Regions from separate parts of the Catenovulum adriaticum genome, predicted to be linked through region 4. Evidence: predicted binding sites of a transcription regulator. Region 4 holds the regulator's gene; each other region holds the start of a gene.
What was found. The regulator sigma-54, encoded in region 4, starts transcription at its own class of promoters, with help from an activator protein. The targets are predictions, from matches to a motif close to GTTGGCACGNNNNTNGNNT.

Region 1 (5,500 bases), 1.3 Mb from region 4:
AATTTAACAAATAATAGAATATTTAAATTAAGTTATTGAAATTACTTAAGATATAAACTTAGCTTTTAGGGAAGAAAAGGCTAGCCAGTTTATTGACGATAATCGTCTAGCTAAAATTAACTGCCAGCTGAAGGATGCTAAATAAAAATAAAAAAGCCACAGTAAATGTGGCTTTGAGTTGACTGGTGTTGAACTGTCAGATTCGATAAAGTTATTATCGAATCTGCAAAATATTTTGTTGTAATTGTGAGTTCACATCTAAAGCTCTTGAGTTAGCTTGAAATGATTTTTGAGCAGTTATCAAATCAACTAATTCTTGGGTAATATCCACATTTGATTGCTCAAGTGCAGATGAAACAACACTACCAAAAGTACCTGTATTGGCTTCACCGGCTAAAGCTTGCCCCGATGAAATCGTCTCTTTCCAACTGGTGTTACCAATTTGCTGCAAACCTTGCTCATTGGCAAATCGCACCAATGCTACCCGACCTAAAAAATCAACTGTGCCGTTAGAATAATTCGCTGAAACTAAACCATCATCGCCAATACTCACACCGGTTAATCGCCCGACGGTTGCGCCGTCTTGCTCAAGCGAGGTCACTTCAAACGCAGAGGCAAATTGAGTCGGATCTTGAAAATCTAAAGTAATCTGCTGCGCTGGATTTGCCCCGTTGGTTAAAACACCTGCTTGACCCGCATTTGGGCCCAATTCTTGAGTTTGAATGAAAGGTTCAGCATCAACCCCTGGGAAATACCCATTAACCGACTGAACTATCCCTTGATTATCAAACACTATAGGTACACCGACAAAATCGCCATCACCTGCACCATAACCTGTCGGTGCTGCAGTCACTGTTCCACCCGCATCCGGATCTGTCGCCCCTGTCGCGGTGCCATTTAAATCAACCGGGATAGGATTACCATTATCATCTGCGTCAATTGACATAAAAACATGCCAGCGATTAATTGGTGGCGCAGCAGCTGCCCCCGCTTCATCTTTAACATAATAAGTGGTTTGAATATGGCTCTCACCTAAAGAGTCATAAACCGTCACAGATGAAGATGCATGATAAGTTGAATTATCATTTGGATTAAATAATGCTGGGTCCAGCGGAGTTGAAGTAGAATCTACGTTAAATGTCATCTCTACTTCACTGGTTTCAATCGGCACACCTGCTGAGTCAGGTATTCGTAATGCATCTGTGGTGCTTAAAGAAACCCCTTGTGATGTACCATCTTCATTAACTGGATAAACCTGTAAATAATTACCTTGGTTAGTCACCACAAAATTATCTTCATTCAATTTAAAATTACCAGCTCGAGTAAAAGTGTTATCACGTGAAGTTAACTCTGGCGTAGTGGCAAAAAAACCATTACCAGTAATTGCCAAATCTAGCGAGTTAGTTGTAAATTTTAAGCTACCCTGGCTAAATTGCTGAGCAACGACCGCCGTTAAACCGCCATCACCCACTTTTGTTTTACCGCCGCCAAATACACTACTGGCATATACATCAGCAAATTCAGCTCTCGAGCCCTTGAAGCCGGTTGTATTTGAGTTTGCAATGTTATTTGCGGTTGTATTTAAATCTTTTTGCGAAACCGAAATACCACTAAGCGCAATGTTAAAAGACATAAGTTTTCACCTCTTTAAGTTACTGCCGCTTAAGATGCGACTTCAAGAATATCATCCATCGAAAAACTACCTAAACCAGATAAGTTCAATGAAAGTTTATTACCACTACCAAAGCTAACGCTATTTACACTAGAGTAAGCACCTACTTTAATGTCATTTCGCTCGCCACTACTCGGGTTTATACCCGTTGCATTTAACGTATATAAACCAGATGGCATTTGATTACCGTCGGCATCTAAACCATCCCAATAAAAACCTGCTGGCCCTTCTGAAACCGCACCAACCTCAATGGTATTAACCACTTTACCGCTGCTATCTGTAACCTCAACTCGAATATCATTCATGCCGTTTTCCATCATTAATTGACCAGACATGCCATAATTTTCTTCATCAAACTGAAATAGCGGAACTTCGTTGCTTTCAACCAGTACTGTCTGTCCTACCATTGAAGAGGCTTGCAATGCATTATTAGAAGTTTGACTCGATGACGAATTTTCTAGGAATTCCGAAAACTGACTAGTAAAAGTATCAAACTTATTGCCTAAATCACTAATACCGTCCGCCATGGTGAAATTTGTCATTTGCGAGATCATTTCATCATTGCTGGTTGGATTGGTTGGATCTTGAGCTGCTAATTGGGTGGTTAACAAAGCAAAAAAGTCTTCTTGTTGTAATGCTTTATTACCTGTGTCTTCAGGCACTTTGGTGCCTTCATTTTGTTCCCACCGTAAAGAATCAGTATAGGATGTATCAACGCTACTCATATCAGTTATCCTTATTGACCTTGACCTATTCGCAAGGTTCGAGAAAGCATTTTTTTAGCGGCATCTGCAATTTGAATATTAGTTTGGTAACTACGTGATGCTGAAATCATATTCGCCATTTCTTCCATCACATTCACATTTGGCTTGTAGATGTAGCCGTTTTTATCCGCCATAGGGTGGTTAGGGTTAAACTCAACCTGCAAAGGCTTGTCGCTTTCGACAATGCCAAGTACTTTTACGCCAACATTCTCTGTATTATCCATATTATTTTGTGCACGACTCATTTCAGCCGCAAATACAGGTTGACGAGAGCGATATGTCTCATCTACCGATGAACTCACACTATTCGCGTTTGATAAATTACTTGCCGTGGTATTTAACCTGACAGACTGTGCACTCATGGCTGAGCCAGAAATATCAAATACATTAAATAAGCTACTCATTATGGTTGCCCACCCTTAATTGCTTTTTTCAAACTAGAAATTTTATCTGTCATAAATTGAACACTGGCATTAAACCTAACCTGGTTTTGTAAAAATTCATTTCGTTCAGCTTGCAGATCAACTGTATTACCATCTCCGGTATCCGGTTGATTTGGCGTTCTGAACTGTAAGCCGTCGTTCATCTGACTGCTGACTGAAATATGTTTATCATTGGTGCGCTCAAGCGACGTTGTATAGCGATGACGCGCGCCAGATAAGGCTTCCGAAAAGTTAAAGTCTTTAGCTTTATAGCCGGGTGTATCTGCATTAGCGATATTACTGGCCAACACTTCAGAGCGCTCAGTTCTTAATTGAATCGCTTGAGGATGCACGCCAAAAGCTTTATCGAAAGAAATCGCCATTTTTTTGTCTCCTAAACTCACATGTTTAGAATAAAGCAAATAAAATGCCAACCAGCTTAAGCAATAAAAACTAAAAAAATAACCAAATAATATCAGTGAGTTAAAACTAATGTAGAAAGGATTTAATTATAAAGGTGAGAGATTAGCGACAAAAGAGAGTCAATCATTGCCGCCTTAAACATGAAGCGGCAATGGCTGTTGGTATGTTAGTTTTTTAACCGGTAAACAATACCAGGGTTACACCTTTGCATTACAAAGTCGTCACTTAACCCCGAAATAGACTCCGAAGCCCCTAAAAATAGATAACCATCTGGGTTTAGTGCTTTTGAAAATTGTTTCAAAATTTTTGCTTTATTTTGTGCAGAAAAATAAATAAGCACATTTCGACAAAAAATAATATCAAACTTACCTAGCAAGCTATAGCTGTCTAATAAGTTCATCTGCCTAAAATTAACCATTTGGGTAATGTTAGGTTTTAATGTCATACAACCTGACTCAATTGATGCTTGAAAAAATTGTTGTTTACGCTGCGGGGATAAACCACGAGCTAACGCTAGCGAGTCGTAGGTAGCATTTTTACAAAGTTCCAGCATACTCGGCGAAATATCGGTACCTAATATTTGAACTTTGCAAGCGTTGGCTTTACGTTGCTGGTGCTCTGCAGACGCCATAGCAATAGAGTATGGCTCTTGTCCTGATGAAGCGGCCGCAGACCAAACTTTCACAGTTTTAAATTTACCATCGTATTGCGGAAAAATATCTTTAGCTAGCACTTCAAACGGGTAGGAGTCTCTAAACCATAAGGTTTCATTCGTTGTCATTGCATCGACAACAGCGGCACGGAGTTGCCGCTCTGTCATACTCATCGCTCGGTTAATCACATCTGAAATTGTGGCCACATTAAACTTGCTAATTAATGGTGTTAAACGACTTTTAACTAAATATTGCTTGTTTTCACCAAGCACTATGCCACATTGATGTTCTAAAAATGTGCAGAATTTTCTATAGTCTTCCGAGCTTATATTTTTATCAAGCACAAACGATCCCTAATTTAAACATTTAACCATTTTTGAACTGCACCCGCTAATTCGTCTGGGTTAAACTTTGCAATAAAATCATCCGCACCTACTTTTTCAACCATGGCATGATTAAAAACACCACTCAATGAGGTATGCAAAATAACTTTTAAGTTTTTCAATTTTGGATTATTTTTTATTTCAGCCGTTAAGGTATAACCATCCATTTCTGGCATTTCAATATCTGAAATAAGTAACGCTACCTTATCCGTTACTTCACCGGTTTCTTCTGCCTCAGCGAGTAATTTATTGAGTGCATCTTTACCATTAATTGCTAATTGTAAATCAATACCAAATCCTTCGAGAGCTCTTTTAACTTGGTTTCGTGCGACCGATGAATCGTCGGCAATATAAATTTTCTTCGTTGAATAATCTTTCTCTACCGGATTAGCTTGCATAACGGCATCACTCACTTGAGCGTCAATTGGCATTATCTCGTGTAAGATTTTTTCAACATCTAAAATTTCAACCAGCTCTTTATCAACTTCGGTAACGGCGGTTAAGTAACTATATCGTCCAGCGCCTTTTGGCGGTGGTAAAATAGATTCCCAGTTAATATTAATAATACGCTCGACCGAGGAAACTAAAAATCCCTGTACCGACCGGTTATACTCAGAAATCACAATAAAGCATGTACTGGTATCTTCAACTGGTTTGCCGCCAGTTGCCATGCTTAAATCGATAACCGATATAGTCTGGCCACGAATATGCGCCACACCTCGAATATAAGGATTTCGTTTAGGTAGGGAAGTCAGTTTTGGACACTGCAAAACTTCTCGAACTTTAAAAACGTTAATCCCAAATCTTTGCCTTCCTTGCAATTTAAACAATAAAAGCTCCAACCGATTTTGTCCTACCAATTGGGTACGCTGATTAACAGAGTCTAAAACACCTGCCATACTTTTCTCCAACATTCACTTCGGCATTATTATTGGTGTGATAATTGCTTCAATACCACAAAATAATGCAATAACACGGCTATTAGTCAAGATACCAACAGTTTTTGACAATAGATATTAGTTTCTTTTATAACGCTTTTTTTTGATTAAGCATAGTCGAATATGAAAAAAGTCGCATTTATTTGCTAAGGTTAGAATATGAAAACACAAATCGCTTGGTTATTCGCCAGCTTAACCCTATTTTCTGGCGCAACTTTAGCCGCTAACTATACCAAAAAACAAAT
Region 2 (5,500 bases), 210 kb from region 4:
CGCGCTTAGCTTACTTGAATACAACTGGTATTTAACTCAAAACCAATTAGGGTTAGCGGCGGATATTATCTATTCAGTTATTGATCGTTTAGATGCAGGACAATACCGACAAGCACAGCTTAATAAACTGGTTCAATTGTTAAACCAAACCATGGAAACAGTTTTGGCTCAGCAAAACTGTGAAACGATTCTTGAAACATTGCAAATGTTAGTTTGGTACGATGATAGTCAACCCGAGTATATTTATGCACTGAGCCAATGCTATATACAACTTAATGAATTTAAACTGGCTCAGCAGCAACTCATCTATTTATTGGCCGATCCTCAATATCAAGAACAAGCGGAACAACTGATAGCTCAAATTGAGCGCTCTACGGATGAACCTGTTCCGTTAGCTAAGGCGGGTGAGCATTTTATTGTACAGGCAAAAATTAATCAAAATGCCAGCGTGGCCTTAATGATTGACACCGGCGCTTCAGTTACCAGTTTAAGCCGCAATAAATTTGCGCAACTTAATTTAGGTTATCAAACGTTAGGTTATAGAACTTTATCAACGGCGGGCGGATTAACTCAAGCTGAATTGATTGAAGTTGAGACATTTTCGGTTGGTAACAAGCAGCTAAACGATTTTAAATTAGCGATTTTAGACATTGATTCATTTGCCGGTAGTGATGGTTTGCTAGGAATGAATTTTTTATCTCGATTTCCATTTGTAATTGAGCAACAGCAAAAAAGGCTAAAATTCAGTAAAAAATGATCATCGTAGGGTGATTTACCCTGATTTTTAAATTTTTTATTTAAAAATCACCTAAAAAGTGGATATATTTTCGATTAGCTCTCGACTGTTTTGTCATTCCTTTGTATTTTGTACAGATTGAAAGTTAAAGATTAAGATAGAGCTTAATGCAGCTAAATTTTACGAAAATGCATGGCTTAGGTAATGACTTTATGGTGGTGGATAACATCACCCAAAATATTTATTTTTCGCCTGAGCAAATCACCAAATTAGCCAACCGAAACTTTGGTATTGGCTTTGACCAACTTTTAGTGGTTGAAGCACCTTACGATCCTGAAATAGATTTTCATTATCGTATTTTTAATGCTGATGGCAGCGAAGTGCAACAATGTGGTAATGGCGCGCGCTGCTTTGCCCGTTTTGTTCGCTTAAAAGGCTTAACCAATAAAAACAAAATAGCGGTGAGTACGCAAAGCGGTAACATTGTTTTATATATTGAAAAAGACAATCAAGTTTCGGTTAACATGGGAGTGCCTCAATTAGAGCCACAAAAAATCCCATTTAAAGCTAACCACCCCGAAAAAACGTATTTATTGCAAGCTGGTGAACGTAATTTGCTGGCTGGCGCTGTCTCTATGGGCAACCCACATTGTGTCTTAGAAGTCGAGGATGTTAATACTGCCGAAGTTGAAACACTAGGCCCTTTGCTTGAAAGTCATGAGCGTTTTCCTGAGCGAGCTAATATTGGTTTTATGCAGATTATCAATCGGGATTCAATTAAACTACGAGTGTTTGAGCGTGGTTCTGGTGAAACATTAGCCTGTGGTACTGGCGCTTGTGCAGCGGTTGTGGTTGGTATTTTACAAGGCAAGCTTAATAATCAAGTTGATGTTGAATTGCCTGGAGGTAAATTAAATATTAGCTGGCACGGTGAGGGTTCACCGGTGAAAATGACAGGTCCAGCGACCCATGTTTTTGATGGACAAATAAATTTATGAGTGAAGCACAACCTGAATCAAACACAATAACAGAAGCCGATGTTTTAGCTTATTTAAATGAACACCCTGACTTTTTAAATAATCACCCAGAGCTTTTAAGTAAAATGGAACTGGCGCATTATAACGGCGGCACTATTTCTTTGGTTGAGCGTCAATTACAAATATTACGTAATAAAACGTCAATGCAAGAAAAAGACATTGCAAAGCTAATTGCTACGGCCAAGCATAACGAGCACATTTATAAAGCTTTTATGAATTTATATATGTCGTTAATAGAATGTCCAGATAGCGAGCAAATGATATATTTGTTGCGCGCCATCTTACTTGAGCAAATTGAACTTGATGGAATGAAGTTAGTTTTATTTATTGCAAGTAGTGATGAACATACCGCTAAATTGGTTGAACCCAGAAATTTATATCAAGATGTATTAGTCTCACGCCTAGCGAAAGATGATTACTACTTTGGTCGATTGAAAAAGCAAGAGCAAGCTTTATTTTTTAATGAAGAACAAGCGATTAAATCTGTGGCCCTGATTCGGTTAGGCGGACAAAAAGATATGGGTATTTTGGCGTTTGGCAGCATTGATGAACAGCACTTTCAAGGTGACATGGATACTTTATTTTTAGCACCCATGGTTAAATTGATTAATCGTTTACTGCTTGATTTTTCAACAGATGAAAAAGCGGTAGAATTGGCATGAGTCATTCGTTGGTAGTTGATTATCTAGATGCTTTTTATGACTATCTACAAGGGGAAAAGCGGTTATCTGAAAATACGCTAACAACTTACCAACGACAATTAACTGCAATTTTTGAAAAGCGTTCAAACCTAAGTCTAGCCGAGCTTGATGTGCAATTTGTTCGCTTAGTTTTAACTCAAGCAAAAGCGGCAAAACTTAGTGCCAGTAGCATTAATTTACGGTTATCAAGTTTACGTGCTTTTTGTCAATTTTTAATTAAAAAAAAAGCACTGGCGTTTAATCCTGCACAAGCTATTAATGCACCTAAATTGGACAAGCGTTTACCAAAAAACTTGGATGTTGACCAAATCAATCAATTGTTAGATCAGTCTAATAATCAAGTGGATTTAAATCTGCGTGATAATACTATGCTAGAGCTAATGTATAGCTCGGGTTTGAGGTTAGCTGAAGTGATAGCGATTGATCTAGAGGATATTCAATGGAATGAAAAAACCGTAACAGTTCAAAAAGGTAAAGGGGGTAAACCTCGTATTATTCCTGTCACCCAAACTGCGCTCGACAAGCTAACGACTTGGCTACAAACTCGACTAAAATATTGTAATACTAAAACGGACGATGCTATTTTTATTAGCACTAGAGGAACCCGTTTAACCCCAAGATATATAAGAGAAAGAATAAAACAAGCTGGAATAAAAACAGGGTTAGACGTTCATTTAAATCCTCATAAAATGCGCCACTCTTTTGCAACTCACATGCTTGAAGGCAGTCAAGATTTAAGAGCTGTACAAGAAATGTTAGGTCACCAAAACTTGTCGACAACACAAATTTACACTCATTTAGATTTTGAGCACCTTGCCAAAATTTATGATCAAACCCACCCAAGAGCAAAGCGTAAGTAAATCGTTTTTAGCTAACCTCAACTCGGCTTAAAATGTATTCTAACTAATTGAATTATTTAGCTTTGTAGCGCTGTATGGTTTCTAGCAATATTTTTTGCGTGGACAAAATAAATTCACGTGTCAATGGCTAGCCTCGGCTTTAGTTCCAGCGACGCTCTACCTGCCCCATCCGCGGGGGCGTATTGCAAGGGAATTTAAAACAGTCCCCGTGACAAAAGAGCGTTTGACACATATTCCTTAAACCGAGTTGAGGCTAACTATCTTTATCACTGGTTAGTTTAGTTGAGCTAGTAGTCAAAATAACGCTCGGTAAATATTACATTTCGTTATGAAACTCTTACCCTAAGAATTTAGCTTATATATTCCCATTGAATTAAAATAGTTTTATATTTTTGATTTAAAATCAGTAGTTTAATGTTTATTTTTTAAAGTTGGCACAAACTTAGCAATACCTATTCTGACGATTAAAGAGCTGTAAAATTAATTAAATCTCGAACTAGTTTGTTTTGAGTTAAATTAAAAGCGAAGGAGAATATTATGTTAGGTTGGAGTCTAGTTTTTTTAGTTGTTGCACTAATTGCTGGTGTATTAGGTTTTACTGGGGTGGCAGGTGCTGCAGCCGGAATTGCAAAAATTTTATTTTTTGTTTTTGTCGTATTGTTGGTTATTTCATTAATTGCAAATGCAGTTAGAGGTCGACCACCGAAATTATAAGCGAAGGATTAAATGTTTTAACAAAAGGTTTTAAGGAGACAAAATGAAAATTTCAATATTAGCAAAATCAGTGGGCTTAGCTACCATATTAAGCATGTCAGCATTAGCTTATGCAGAGCATCATGAGAGTGAGCTTAAGCAATATCAAGACGAAGTGGAAAATACTTGGAACGATAGCAAGGATGCTAGCGAAGAGATGGCAGAAGATACAGAAGACGCAATGGAAGATGCTAGAGAAGACACCGCAGACGCCATGGAAGATGCTAGGGAAAACACCGAAGATGCATTGGAAGATGCTAGAGAAAACACCGAAGAAGCAATGGAAGATACAGGTAATCAAATGGAAGACTGGTGTGAAGACGCTAAAGAAAATGCGGATGCTGAAGATACGGATTGTTAACAGTGTTTGTATTAATTTTAGTCAATCGACTTTTGATAAATTTATTCGGTTGTAAGTTGTTTAAGCAACCTTATAAGTTTATCCAAAGTCATTATTAACAATTTTTATAATTAAAAAAGGGTCATTATGACAAACATTGATATCGGTATTAGCTCAGAAAATAGAACTCAAATTGCAGATGGTTTAAAGCGCTTATTAGCTGATTCTTACACTCTGTATTTACAGACTCATAATTTCCATTGGAATGTAACTGGGCCTTTATTCAGAGAGCTACATTTAATGTTTGAAGAGCATTACACAGAGTTAGCTGAAGCAGTTGATGATATTGCAGAGCGAATTAGAACTCTGGATGTGGTTGCGCCTGGTACTTATAAAGAGTTTTCTAAACTAAGCTCAGTCAAAGAAGTTGACGGTGTGCCATCAGCAAATGAAATGGTTGATATTTTAACGCAAGGTCATGAGCAAGTCGTAAGAACAGCTCGCGAAGTTTTAGCATTAGCAAATGAAGCAAGTGACGAATCATCAAGCGCCTTGGTCTCAGACAGAATGAGAATACATGAAAAAACGGCTTGGATGTTAAGAGCAACTCGCCAATAATTTCATTCAATTTATTCGACAGTAATTTGGAAATGAAAAAACATCAGGCTAAAAGGCGTATTTATTACGCCTTTTTTGTTTTGTGGTTTTCCTTTAAATAAAATTATTTTATGCTGGCACTAAATTTTAATTAGTGAGTCAGTATGCTAACCATTTATAAAAGCTTTCCTCAAGTTTTAGCCATTAGTTTTGATTTGGATGATACTTTGTATGACAACATGCCGATCATTCAAGCCGCAGAAAATAAGCTATTAAATTATATCATTGAAAAATTTCCAGCTTTTTCTGAATTAGATGAGGTAACGTGGCAGCATAAAAAGTCTCTATTTACGCAAAAAAACCAGCGTTTGGCACATGATGTGTCATTGTTAAGAAAACACTTTTTAACGGATCTTTTGGTTTCAGCTAATGTAGCTAAAGCATCGTCAAGTGCGCTGCAGGCATATGAATATTTT
Region 3 (5,500 bases), 180 kb from region 4:
GTTTGTTTCAAGTATAAGTAAAGGGTTAAACATGTTTGAATATCAAAATGCGTTTTCCAGAAATATTGGTTGGCTAACAAACGAAGAACAACTAAGTTTAAAACAAAAAAGAGTTGCTACCGCAGGTGCTGGAGGGGTTGGCAGTGAACATATAGTGACATTATCTCGATTAGGTGTCGGGAAATTTAACATCTCTGACTTTGATGAATATGAAGTTCATAACTTTAACCGTCAAGCTGGTGCTTTTATGTCGACAGTTGGGCGCCCTAAAGTCGAAGTGATGGAAAATGTTGCAAAAGATATTAACCCTGAAGCTGAAATAAAAAGTTTTCCAGAAGGGATATTTGAGCATAACGTCGATGAATTTTTAGAAGATGTTGACGTTTACGTTGATAGTTTGGATTATTTCGCCTTGCAAGCCAGAAAACTGGTATATAAAAAATGCTACGAGAAACAAATCCCCATCGTGGTTGCTGCGCCAATTGGGATGGGCGTCGCGTTGCTATGCTTTACGCCTGATAGCATGGATTATGAAAGTTATTTTCGTTTTGAAGATTGTAAAACCGAAAACGAGCAGCTCGTCAAATTTTTAATCGGTCTGACGCCTTCTTTAATTCAACGTAGTTATTTGGTTGACCCTTCTACTAGTGATTTCATTGCTCAAAAAGCGCCTTCACTACCTATGGGGGTCAAGCTATGTGGCGGGGCGGCAGCTTCTTATGTTTTAAAACTATTATTAGGCCGAGGTGAGGTATTAACGGCTCCCAGAGGTCTACACTTCGATGCTTATAAAAACAAATTAGTAAAGACTTGGCGTCCGTGGGGGAATCGGAACCCAATTCAAAGGCTTATGTTTTCAATCGCTAAAAAAATAGTATTGAAAACAAAATAAGATTAAAAAGTAGAATAGTGTTGTGCATATCAGCTGTACTAACAGTATTCTACTGGCCCTTTTATTTTTAAGAACGTTCAATAATTTTATCTTATCTAACCACCAATCTGTTGACTTGATGCTGCTGTTTAACCTAAATCAACACATCTATTTTATACGAGAGCGCTGTTTATAAATGTAACCTCGAACGGTTTTGCTCAAACATAATGCTGAGGCTCACATACGCTAATATTTCATGTATTATTTTAATGGCCTTTTAACTCTATAATTAGATCACCTTAATAGAATTAGCGAATTGGATATTTTTAATTCATTATAAAACCGTAAGTTAGAAAGCTCCACGTCACTAATATTATTTAGGTGTCTATTTTTTTTACAATCCCACTTCATTCGTTTTTTCACCTAATCTTAAGGCACTGATATACCGCCATTTTGCGAGTTTGGCACAAGCTATGCGTGTGTAATTACGTAACTTGTTTACAACCATAGAGAAGGATACTTAACATGAAAAACTTTACACGCCGTACTCTCGCAACATTGGTACTTTCAAGTGCTATGATTGGAACCAGCGCTCAAGCTGCAATCGTAACGTCTTGGAATTATCTCAATGAAGCGGGTTTTATTGATGCTTCACCTAGTGCAGTTGTTGAAAGTGATTTTCAGGCTCAAAATGTTCTAAGCCAAGATACCAACCGAACTTTAACTTGGGGTACTGCTGAGGTGCCAGCGGATGGACCAAGTATGCTGACTGTAGAGGAAGGTCAAGGTGGTGTTATTGATACTGTAGTAGCTAATACCCCATTAATGGATTCTGATTTTGAAAGTGGTACAACTGTTACGCACAATAATTATAGAGTTGGAGGTTCTGACCTATTAGAAAGTGCGATTTTGTTAGATGGTTTGCGTTTAAGTATTGATGATTGGGAATTGGCTGATTCAGTTCCACCAGAAACTTCAGCGATTGAGATTGGGATTGGCTTTGAATTTTTGGAAACGCCTAACAGACCTAATGGCGATGGCACTTTAGGTGGAACCTGTATTGATGGAAGTGCTGCAGGTACCGATATCAATGATACAGATCCAAACGAAGGTTTTGGCTGTGATGACTATTTTATTTTAGAGCCGATTCCGGGAGTGGACTTTACGTTTAATGATGGCGGTGATTTAGATCCGAGTAATGATTACGTTGAATTTGTCATCGGTTTTGATTTAAATAGCATTTTAGCCCCAGGTTTTGCGGCAGCGAACAACCTGCAAACTCAATATGAAGTTGTCACTCGTTTAACAGGGTTAACCGTTACCACCGATTATTGTGGTAGTCAGGGCGTTCCTTGTGTCGGTTTTGCTACGCAAGAGTTGCGTGATAATGAATTGTTTGCTGACTTTGCAGTACGAGCAGTTCCTGAACCTGAAACAGTTGCGCTATTTGGTATTGGCCTTTTAGGTTTAGGTCTTACTGCAAGACGTCGCCGTAAATAAAGAAAGTATTATTTTCTTTTCAACAAAAGACCAAATAAGTCTCCTTATTTGGTCTTTTTAGTTTACATAACACGATTTTTTAAATTTATCTTCTTAAACCCAATATCAATCAATTAGTTCACTAAATCTCGTTATCTCTGCTTTGCCTAAAACATTTTCCACTCACCTCCAATTATAAATAAAGATCAACACAGCTCATAGTATTTAGTCGGTGCTATCGATTTATCAAGAACCTCGCTTATTCACACAAGATGTATGGATACACAAAAGTAATAAATGTGAAGGGCAATGATATTCAGTGCTGCAACCACCAGCATTGATTTGCTTTACTCACTAAATTTAAGACTAAATATTATATATCAGCATATTAATCTGGAACTTATCGTGTCAATTTAAAATATTTAACCTCAATTCGGGTTAAGTTGCATTCAAACTAATTGAATTATTCTTCTTGTCAGTAATTTTTACAGCAGGTATATTTCAATACAGAGGTTTAATTGTAATGTATTGATTTTGTTTGTTTATTTTGTTTTGGCACAGATGGTGCATTGAATTGAAGTAACAAAAACATTTTATAGTTTAGTACTCAAAGGAATAAATGATGAAAAATACAATTCTTGCTGTGTCTGGTGCTTTAGCGTTGTTGAGCGGTGTTGCAAACGCTGCAATCATCACGACTTGGGATTATAATAACCAAGCTGGTTTTACGAATGATGTAACGCCTGGCTCAGTTAACAAAACTGGCTTTCAAGCTCAAGACGTTTTAGATCAGGATACTTATAAAAAATTAAGCTGGGGTGATTCGATTGATAACTTACCCGTTAGCTCTTTAGTCGTTGATAGCCCTAAATCAGGTAGTTTAACAACTGTAGCACTTGAAGATACACTTCAAGACAGTGATTTTGTTGAGGGTACTCATATGACTCACAACAACTATCGTATCGGCGGTCCTAGCTCTAACTATTTACAATCAGCAACATTACTAGACGGTTTACGATTAACTGCTACAGGTTGGGATGCTGGTACAGCTTTTCCATCATTACCTGGTAACTCTATTCAAATCGGTTTAGGTTTTGATTTTATTGAAACACCAAATCGCCCAGATTCAGGTATTTGTGTTGACGGAAATGTGGCTGGAACAGATTTCGATAATGTAGATCCTAACGAAGGTGCTGGTTGTGACGATTATTTCATTTTACAGCCTAACCCTGATTTAGTTTTCACCATTGATCCGTTAAAAGAAATTGTTGAATTTAAAATTGTCGTTGATTTATTAAACTATGGCTTCCCACCAGCTTTAGCTGCTTCATTAGATTTAAACACAGTTTATGAAGTGACAACTCGTTTAACTGGCTTAACTATTGTTGATGATTTTTGTGGCAACCAAGCTACACCTTGTGTAGGTTTTGCAACCAAAGAGTTAGAAGAAAACACATTGTTAGCTGAATTCGCAGTTCAAGCTGTTCCAGAACCTGCTTCAATTGCAATTTTTGGTTTAGGCTTATTTGGTTTAAGCATAGTCGCTCGTAAAAAGCGTCAAGCTTAATTCCCAACTGGCATTTCAAAATATCAAAAAACCTCACATTAGTGGGGTTTTTTTGTATTTGTACTAAACAGGTTAATCTAGTTTAATAGAAGTACCGATAAACTCTTTGGATACTATGGTTATTCCTACTGAATAGACCAACTTTAAGCCAAGTTAGTCGTGTCTGAAATGGAGTTTTTAATGAATCTTAAGCAATCTACATTACTCGCTGTACTGTTTTTCTTGTCAGGTTTTTCCCAAGTTGTAGCTGCTGTGCTACAAGACAATGAAATTGTGGTGGATGGTATTTCATACCCATCTTTTAAAGCTGCGGAAAACTCAATTCAAGACTATAGTACTATTTACTTGGGGCCAGGTATTTATAGTGAAGGCCTCCATATCCGAGCCAATCATGTTTGGTTAACCGGAAGCCAAAAGACCCATTTTGTCGATGCAGCAATTGAAAACAAAGCTGCGATTGTTGTTTCGGGTAAAAATGTCACAATTGAAACAATAGAATGTAGTGATATATCTGTTTATACCCACAATGGGGCTTGCATTAGACAGCAAGCAAGCGGATTAACTCTCAGAAATGTCTATTTTCATGATAGCGAGCAGGGCGTTTTACAAGCTCATAGCACTGGTGATCTTACTATTGAATTCAGTCGCTTTGAACGATTGGGAGATTCTGGCAGGGCGCATGCTGTCTATAGTCACGGTGACAATCTAATTATCCGCGATAGTGTATTTATTGCCTCTAAAGATCAGGGCCACGAAATAAAATCGCGGTCAAAAACAACCCTGATTGAAAATACATTAATCTCTTCTCAGAACAGTGACGATAGTCGTTTAATCGATATTTCAGACGGTGGTCAGCTAATTATAACTAATTCAATTTTGCATCAAGGCGCGCAATCAGTGAACCGCCAGGTAATAGGTTTTGCGCTTGAAAATATGGGGAGAAAAAGGGAGCAGAGTATTGTAATAAAAGACTCTTTGATTGTAATGGAAAGAATTAAAGGCAACGAATTTTTGGCATTGAACTCAGATAAAAAATCACAGATAAAATTAGATGTGAGTGGTAATGTGTTAGTCGGTGCATTTTTAGATAGTGAAAACTATCAAGCACTCAACCGCGTGTTTGAAAGCAGGACTGATGCTAATATTGCCGCAGATAAATTACCCAACATTCAGCAGTTACCCAATTTACTAAACGCTTATAGAGCTCTGAAATGACAAAAAAAATTATTTTACTAATATTGTTATTATGCCTAAGCGTTTTGTTGGCTCGCTGGTATTTTTATACAGACTTATATGAGTTAAATATTAAAGCTGCCAAATATACAGAGCTTAATATTAATAAAAATAAAGGTTGGAAAGTTAGCTTATTAAAATTAATTGATGTTAGTCGTGCTGTATTACCTGAATATCAGCCTGTTCATATGGAAAGGTTAGATACGAGCATTGGTTATAAAAATAAGTTTTTAGATAAGCAAAAAGAGGATTGGCGTTTTATTTTTGATTTTTCAAATCAAAATGAAGTTAATCAGAACTCTATTATTGTTGAAACCAAACAAGCATTACAGCAGGCTATTTCAGATGTT
Region 4 (5,500 bases):
ATTTACTCAGGTAACATATAACTCAACAGGTAACAAACAAACGCAACTAAAAGCTGAAAACCTCGAATATTACCAAGAACTTGAATTTACTTATTTTCAGCACCCTGAATATGTTTTATATTCAGATATGCAAGAATCAAATTGGGTACTCACAGCAAACGAAAGCGGTATTTACGATAACCGCCATTTGGAACTTGAAGGCAATGTATTAGTTAAATCGACTCAACCAACCGATTGGCTAAACGAAATTAATGTGTCGCGGCTTAATATGGATTTAACCCAACATACAATTACCAGCAAAGCACAAGTGAATGCCCAAGGTAATAAATTAAAGGTTTCTGGAAAAGGATTAAAAGGCAACCTAAACACTAAAGAATTTGAATTAACTCAACATGTTCAGGCGACTTATCTTGTTAAATAAACAGCTCGTACTAGGCCTAATTGCCCTACATTTTAATAGCTTTGCCCTTGAATCAGATTTTAAGGAAAATATTGTTATTGATGCGCAAAATCAACAATTAGATATAAAAACTAATACCTTAACCTTTAGTGGCAAAGTGGAAGTGTCACAAGGTTCTTTATTGATGCAATCATCCAAATTGCAAGTTTTGAAAGGCCTAAACCCTGAACAAGATCAAGATATATTGATTGCAACTGGTAGCCCTGCGCACTATCAACAAGAGCTTGAAAACGGCGCGGTACTAACAGCCAAAGCAAATCAAATTCATTACCGAGTAGACGATCGAATATTAACCTTAACGGGTAACGCACAAATTGCACAGCAAGGTAGCCAAGTGAGTGGTGATAAAATTGAATATAATTTAACACTCCAAAAATTAGTGGCTTCATCCGAACAAACTAGTGGTAACCGAGTCAGAACCGTACTAACTCCAAAAAGTGATGATTAATGGCACAGTTAATTGCAAATAATTTGGCAAAAGCGTATAAAAAAAAGCAAGTCGTAAAAAATGTTTCTTTGTCTGTCGATTCTGGCAGCATTGTTGGCTTACTAGGGCCAAATGGGGCCGGTAAAACAACCACATTTTATATGATTGTTGGCTTGGTCGAAAATGACCAAGGCGAAGTATTAATAGACGATACCAATATCACCTATTACCCAATGCATGAACGTGCACGCTCAGGCGTTGGTTACTTGCCACAAGAATCATCTATTTTTAAAAAATTAACGGTTACCCAAAATATTTTTTCCATATTAGAAATGCGAAAAGATATAAACCAGCAGCAAAAGAAAGATAAACTAGAAGAGTTACTAGAAGAGTTTCATATTACCCATATCCGAGATAGTGAAGGTATGTCTTTATCCGGTGGTGAAAGGCGTAGAGTTGAAATAGCCAGAGCATTAGCCGCAGATCCACAGTTTATTTTATTAGATGAACCTTTTGCAGGGGTTGATCCTATTTCTGTAATTGATATAAAACGCATAATTACTCATTTAAAAGAAAGAGGCTTAGGCGTTTTAATTACCGATCATAATGTGAGAGAAACTTTGGATGTCTGCGAAAAAGCGTATATAGTGAGTCAAGGGCAACTTATTGCATCGGGCAGCCCAGAACAAGTGCTAAGCAACCAGCAAGTCCGAGATGTATATTTAGGCGAGCAGTTTAAATTATAATGAAGCAATCAATTCAGTTAAAATTTGGTCAGCATTTAACCATGACTCCTCAATTGCAGCAGGCGATTCGTCTACTGCAACTGTCATCGTTAGACCTACAACAAGAAATTCAAGAAGCGCTTGATGGCAATCCGCTTTTAGAAACGGATGAACCACAGGACGACTTCGAATCGCTTGAAGAATATAACCAGACCAAAAAACAAAAAGAAGATCAAAACCGCAAAGAAAATAACAACCAAGAAAACGGCGAACAAGATGAATATTCGGTTCGTGATAGTCATGATGAAATGACTAATCAGGATATTCCCGATCAACTACCAACTGATAGCACATGGGACGACCATTTCACTCAAGGCAGTAGCAGTAATTCAAGTTCAAGCAACTACAGCTCAGATGAAGATACCGTTTACCAAGGCGAAACCATAGACTCGATCCGAGATCACCTTTTATGGCAAATGGATTTAACCCCCTTTTCTCCACTCGATCGTGGCATCGCCATAGCCATCATTGATGCAATTGATGATTCAGGCTACCTGACTGTCAGCGCAGAAGATATTTTAGAAAGCTTAGGCAATGAAGAAGTAGAGTTAGATGAGGTAGAGTGCGTACTTAAACGCATTCAAGTATTTGACCCGATAGGTGTCGCATCTCGAACCACACAAGAGTGCTTATTAATTCAATTAAACCAATTCGCTGACGACACACCATGGCTAAATGAAGCTAAGTTAGTCATCAAAAATTACATTGCCCTACTAGGCAACCGTGATTATCGAACGTTATTAAGAAAAGCCAAGCTAAAAGAAGATGACTTAAAACAAATCATGAAGCTGATACAATCGTTAAACCCAAGACCGGGTAATAGCGTTGTCGCAGAAGAGGCTCAATACATTGTGCCTGACGTCTCAGTTAAAAAGATAAAAAATAAATGGATTGTAGAGCTAAATCCAGAAAGTGTGCCTAAACTTAGGTTAAACGCAGAATATGCAGCTATGTCAAAAACAGCTCGTAATACGGCCGATAGCCAGTTTATTCGCTCACATATGCAAGAAGCCAAATGGTTTATAAAAAGTTTAGAAAGCCGAAATGAGACTTTACTTAAAGTTGCGCGTTGTATTGTAAAACAACAACAAGATTTTTTTGAACATGGCGAAGAAGCCATGAAACCTATGGTGCTGAATGATGTTGCCGAAGAAGTAGAAATGCACGAATCAACTATTTCACGAGTAACAACGCAAAAATACTTACATACTCCAGCCGGTATTTTTGAATTGAAGTATTTCTTCTCAAGCCATGTCAGCACTGAAAACGGTGGGGAGTGTTCATCGACCGCGATTAGGGCACTTATCAAAAAACTTGTTTCTGCTGAAAACCCAGCAAAGCCGTTAAGTGATAGCAAGATAGCTGAATTGCTAGCCGACCAAGGTATAAAAGTGGCTCGTAGAACCATTGCTAAATACCGAGAGTCGCTATCTATTCCGCCATCTAATCAACGAAAAAGCCTATTGTAGGCTGTAAACCAGAAGGAAAAGTCTATGCAAATCAATTTAACTGGTCATCATGTCGATATCACAACTGCATTACGTGATTATGTCGATACCAAGTTTGCCAAGCTAGAACGCCATTTTGATCATATCAACAATGTGCATGTTATCCTGAATGTTGAGAAGCTAAGCCAGACTGCTGAAGCAACCTTACACTTATCAGGCGGAGAAGTATTCGCCAATGCCGAGCATACCGATATGTATGCTGCAATTGATTCCCTTATCAATAAACTTGATAGACAAGTCATTAAACACAAAGAGAAAATGAAGCATCATTAATGGATATTCAATCTTTTTTAAGCTTGGACTGCACTGCTAGTGCAGTCCCTGTAACCAGTAAAAAACGAGTACTAGAACTCATCAGTCAAATTGCGGCTAAGCAACTCACCGCAGTTCCAGAACAAGAAATTTTAGATGCGCTTATGCAACGTGAACGGTTAGGCAGCACAGGTATAGGTAATGGCATTGCCCTACCCCATGGCCGATTAGCTCATTCAGATCAAACGGTTGCGGTATTAATAACAGCAGAAACTGCAATTAGCTACGATGCAATTGATAACCAACCAGTGAATGTATTTTTTGCCTTACTAGTACCTGAAGCAGAATGTAAAGCGCATTTAAAATCCCTTGCGGCTGTCGCAGAAAAACTTTCTGACAAAGCGATTTTAAAAAAAATCAGAACAGCACAAACCAACCAAGAGCTATATCAAGCTATTACGGAATAAGCATAATGCAACAGCTTGTCATATTATCCGGCCGTTCAGGCTCAGGAAAATCGACCGCGCTAGACCAACTAGAAGACGCTGGTTTTTATTGTATTGATAATATCCCAATACAATTATTGCCATTTTTACCTGAAGCATTAAAAGGTAAATATACACATGTTGCACTTAACCTAGATATCAGAAACTTATCAGACTGGCAGCATGATTTAGCTCAAATTATTGCTCAACTTAAAGCATCCAGTGATATTATTGTTGTTTACATGGATGCCAGCGACAGAACTTTGCTTAAACGCTATTCTGAAACTAGACGAATGCACCCTTTATCTATCACTCAAGCCAGTTTAAGTTTGGATGAAGCCATAAAAGAAGAAGGTGAGCTGTTAAGCCCAATTAGAGAAATAAGCGACCTTTTTATCGATAGTAGCGAACTTAGCATCCATGATTTAAATAAAATAATTACGAACAAAGTATTAAATAAAAAAGCAGGCCATTTAAAATTGGTTTTTCAATCTTTTGGCTTTAAATATGGTATTCCTACTGACGCTGATTATGTGTTTGACGCCCGCTTTTTACCTAATCCTCATTGGGATGAATCGCTCAGGCCCATGACCGGCTTAGATAAACCCGTCCAAGCATTTTTAAAAAATCATGATGAAGTCAAAGGCTTTATCAACAAAATCACTGACTGTATTGAATCTTGGCTACCTATGCTAGAACAAAATAATCGCAGCTATGTGACTGTAGCCATAGGCTGTACTGGCGGCAAGCATAGATCTGTCTATATTGCTGAAGAACTGGGCTGGTATTTTGCCGCATCACAATCAGACGTTTCTATTGTGCATCGTGAGCAATCTAAACACTAAATAAGAAAAACCATATGAACCAAGCCTCTAAAACGCTTTTTATTAAAAATAAATTAGGTTTACACGCTCGAGCTGCCACTCAGCTAGTGCAACTGGCTCAAACTTACCAAAGCAAAATTGAAATTACCTGCGAAGGTAAAACGGCTAGCGCCAACAGCGTGATGGGATTGTTATTATTATCTGGCGCAACAGGCTGTGAAATTCAAGTGCAATGTGAAGGCGAAGATGCAGCGGCAGCGCTTGATGCGGTCGAAAATTTAATAAACGCCAGATTTAATGAAGGCGAATAATAGACAACCTTAACCCGAGTTAAGGTTATCTAAGCATTTCTTATATAGCCATTTTTTAACACTTTAGGTAGACTATAGACAAAGCATTTGAAATCGCCATAGAACAAACATTCCTCTCTTAACCTGCACCGGGAGCATAACAAGAAAAATGCCAGAAGCCTACGAGCATAGCTTATCTAATCAAACATTACTTGAATTAACCGCGGCGTTAAATCGCGGAATGTTTGTTCATGTTCGTAATGCGCTGCATAATATGCCGGCGGTTGATGTTGCCTTTATTTTAGAGTCAACGCCTGTAAAAACCCGTTTTGCATTTTGGCAATTAATTGATTCAGAGTTTCACGGTGAAATACTAGAAGAACTCAGTGAAGATGTAAGAACCAGCATTGTTCGTCAAATGATGCCAGAAGCGGTTGCAGAAGCAACCGAAGGCATGGACACGGATGAC

Region 1: a site for sigma-54 is predicted at 3,275-3,293, ahead of flgB (flagellar basal body rod protein FlgB). Genes of this name have one in related genera too.
Region 2: a site for sigma-54 is predicted at 3,765-3,783, ahead of OLW01_RS00700 (DUF1328 domain-containing protein). Genes of this name have one in related genera too.
Region 3: a site for sigma-54 is predicted at 2,902-2,920, ahead of OLW01_RS02390 (THxN family PEP-CTERM protein). Genes of this name have one in related genera too.

Annotation. Positions count from the first base shown of each region.
Region 1 covers NZ_CP109965.1:2,210,441-2,215,940, forward strand. Annotated here, with positions in the region: gene flgE (flagellar hook protein FlgE) at 215-1,633, opposite strand; gene OLW01_RS09585 (flagellar hook assembly protein FlgD) at 1,663-2,397, opposite strand; gene flgC (flagellar basal body rod protein FlgC) at 2,409-2,840, opposite strand; gene flgB (flagellar basal body rod protein FlgB) at 2,840-3,241, opposite strand; gene OLW01_RS09600 (CheR family methyltransferase) at 3,448-4,278, opposite strand; gene OLW01_RS09605 (chemotaxis protein CheV) at 4,293-5,216, opposite strand; gene flgA (flagellar basal body P-ring formation chaperone FlgA) at 5,415-5,500, shown strand, end outside.
Region 2 covers NZ_CP109965.1:152,443-157,942, forward strand. Annotated here, with positions in the region: gene OLW01_RS00680 (retropepsin-like aspartic protease family protein) at 1-757, shown strand, start outside; gene dapF (diaminopimelate epimerase) at 904-1,734, shown strand; gene OLW01_RS00690 (DUF484 family protein) at 1,731-2,435, shown strand; gene OLW01_RS00695 (tyrosine recombinase XerC) at 2,432-3,334, shown strand; gene OLW01_RS00700 (DUF1328 domain-containing protein) at 3,872-4,048, shown strand; gene OLW01_RS00705 (midas domain-containing protein) at 4,092-4,448, shown strand; gene OLW01_RS00710 (Dps family protein) at 4,575-5,045, shown strand; gene OLW01_RS00715 (HAD-IA family hydrolase) at 5,189-5,500, shown strand, end outside.
Region 3 covers NZ_CP109965.1:541,171-546,670, forward strand. Annotated here, with positions in the region: gene OLW01_RS02375 (PEP-CTERM/exosortase system-associated acyltransferase) at 1-17, shown strand, start outside; gene OLW01_RS02380 (ThiF family adenylyltransferase) at 32-892, shown strand; gene OLW01_RS02385 (THxN family PEP-CTERM protein) at 1,397-2,371, shown strand; gene OLW01_RS02390 (THxN family PEP-CTERM protein) at 2,973-3,917, shown strand; gene OLW01_RS02395 (right-handed parallel beta-helix repeat-containing protein) at 4,098-5,132, shown strand; gene OLW01_RS02400 (polysaccharide lyase domain-containing protein) at 5,339-5,500, shown strand, end outside.
Region 4 covers NZ_CP109965.1:359,072-364,571, reverse strand. Annotated here, with positions in the region: gene lptC (LPS export ABC transporter periplasmic protein LptC) at 1-421, shown strand, start outside; gene lptA (lipopolysaccharide transport periplasmic protein LptA) at 411-908, shown strand; gene lptB (LPS export ABC transporter ATP-binding protein) at 908-1,633, shown strand; gene OLW01_RS01520 (RNA polymerase factor sigma-54) at 1,633-3,141, shown strand; gene hpf (ribosome hibernation promoting factor) at 3,166-3,453, shown strand; gene ptsN (PTS IIA-like nitrogen regulatory protein PtsN) at 3,453-3,899, shown strand; gene rapZ (RNase adapter RapZ) at 3,905-4,762, shown strand; gene OLW01_RS01500 (HPr family phosphocarrier protein) at 4,777-5,052, shown strand; gene mgtE (magnesium transporter) at 5,201-5,500, shown strand, end outside.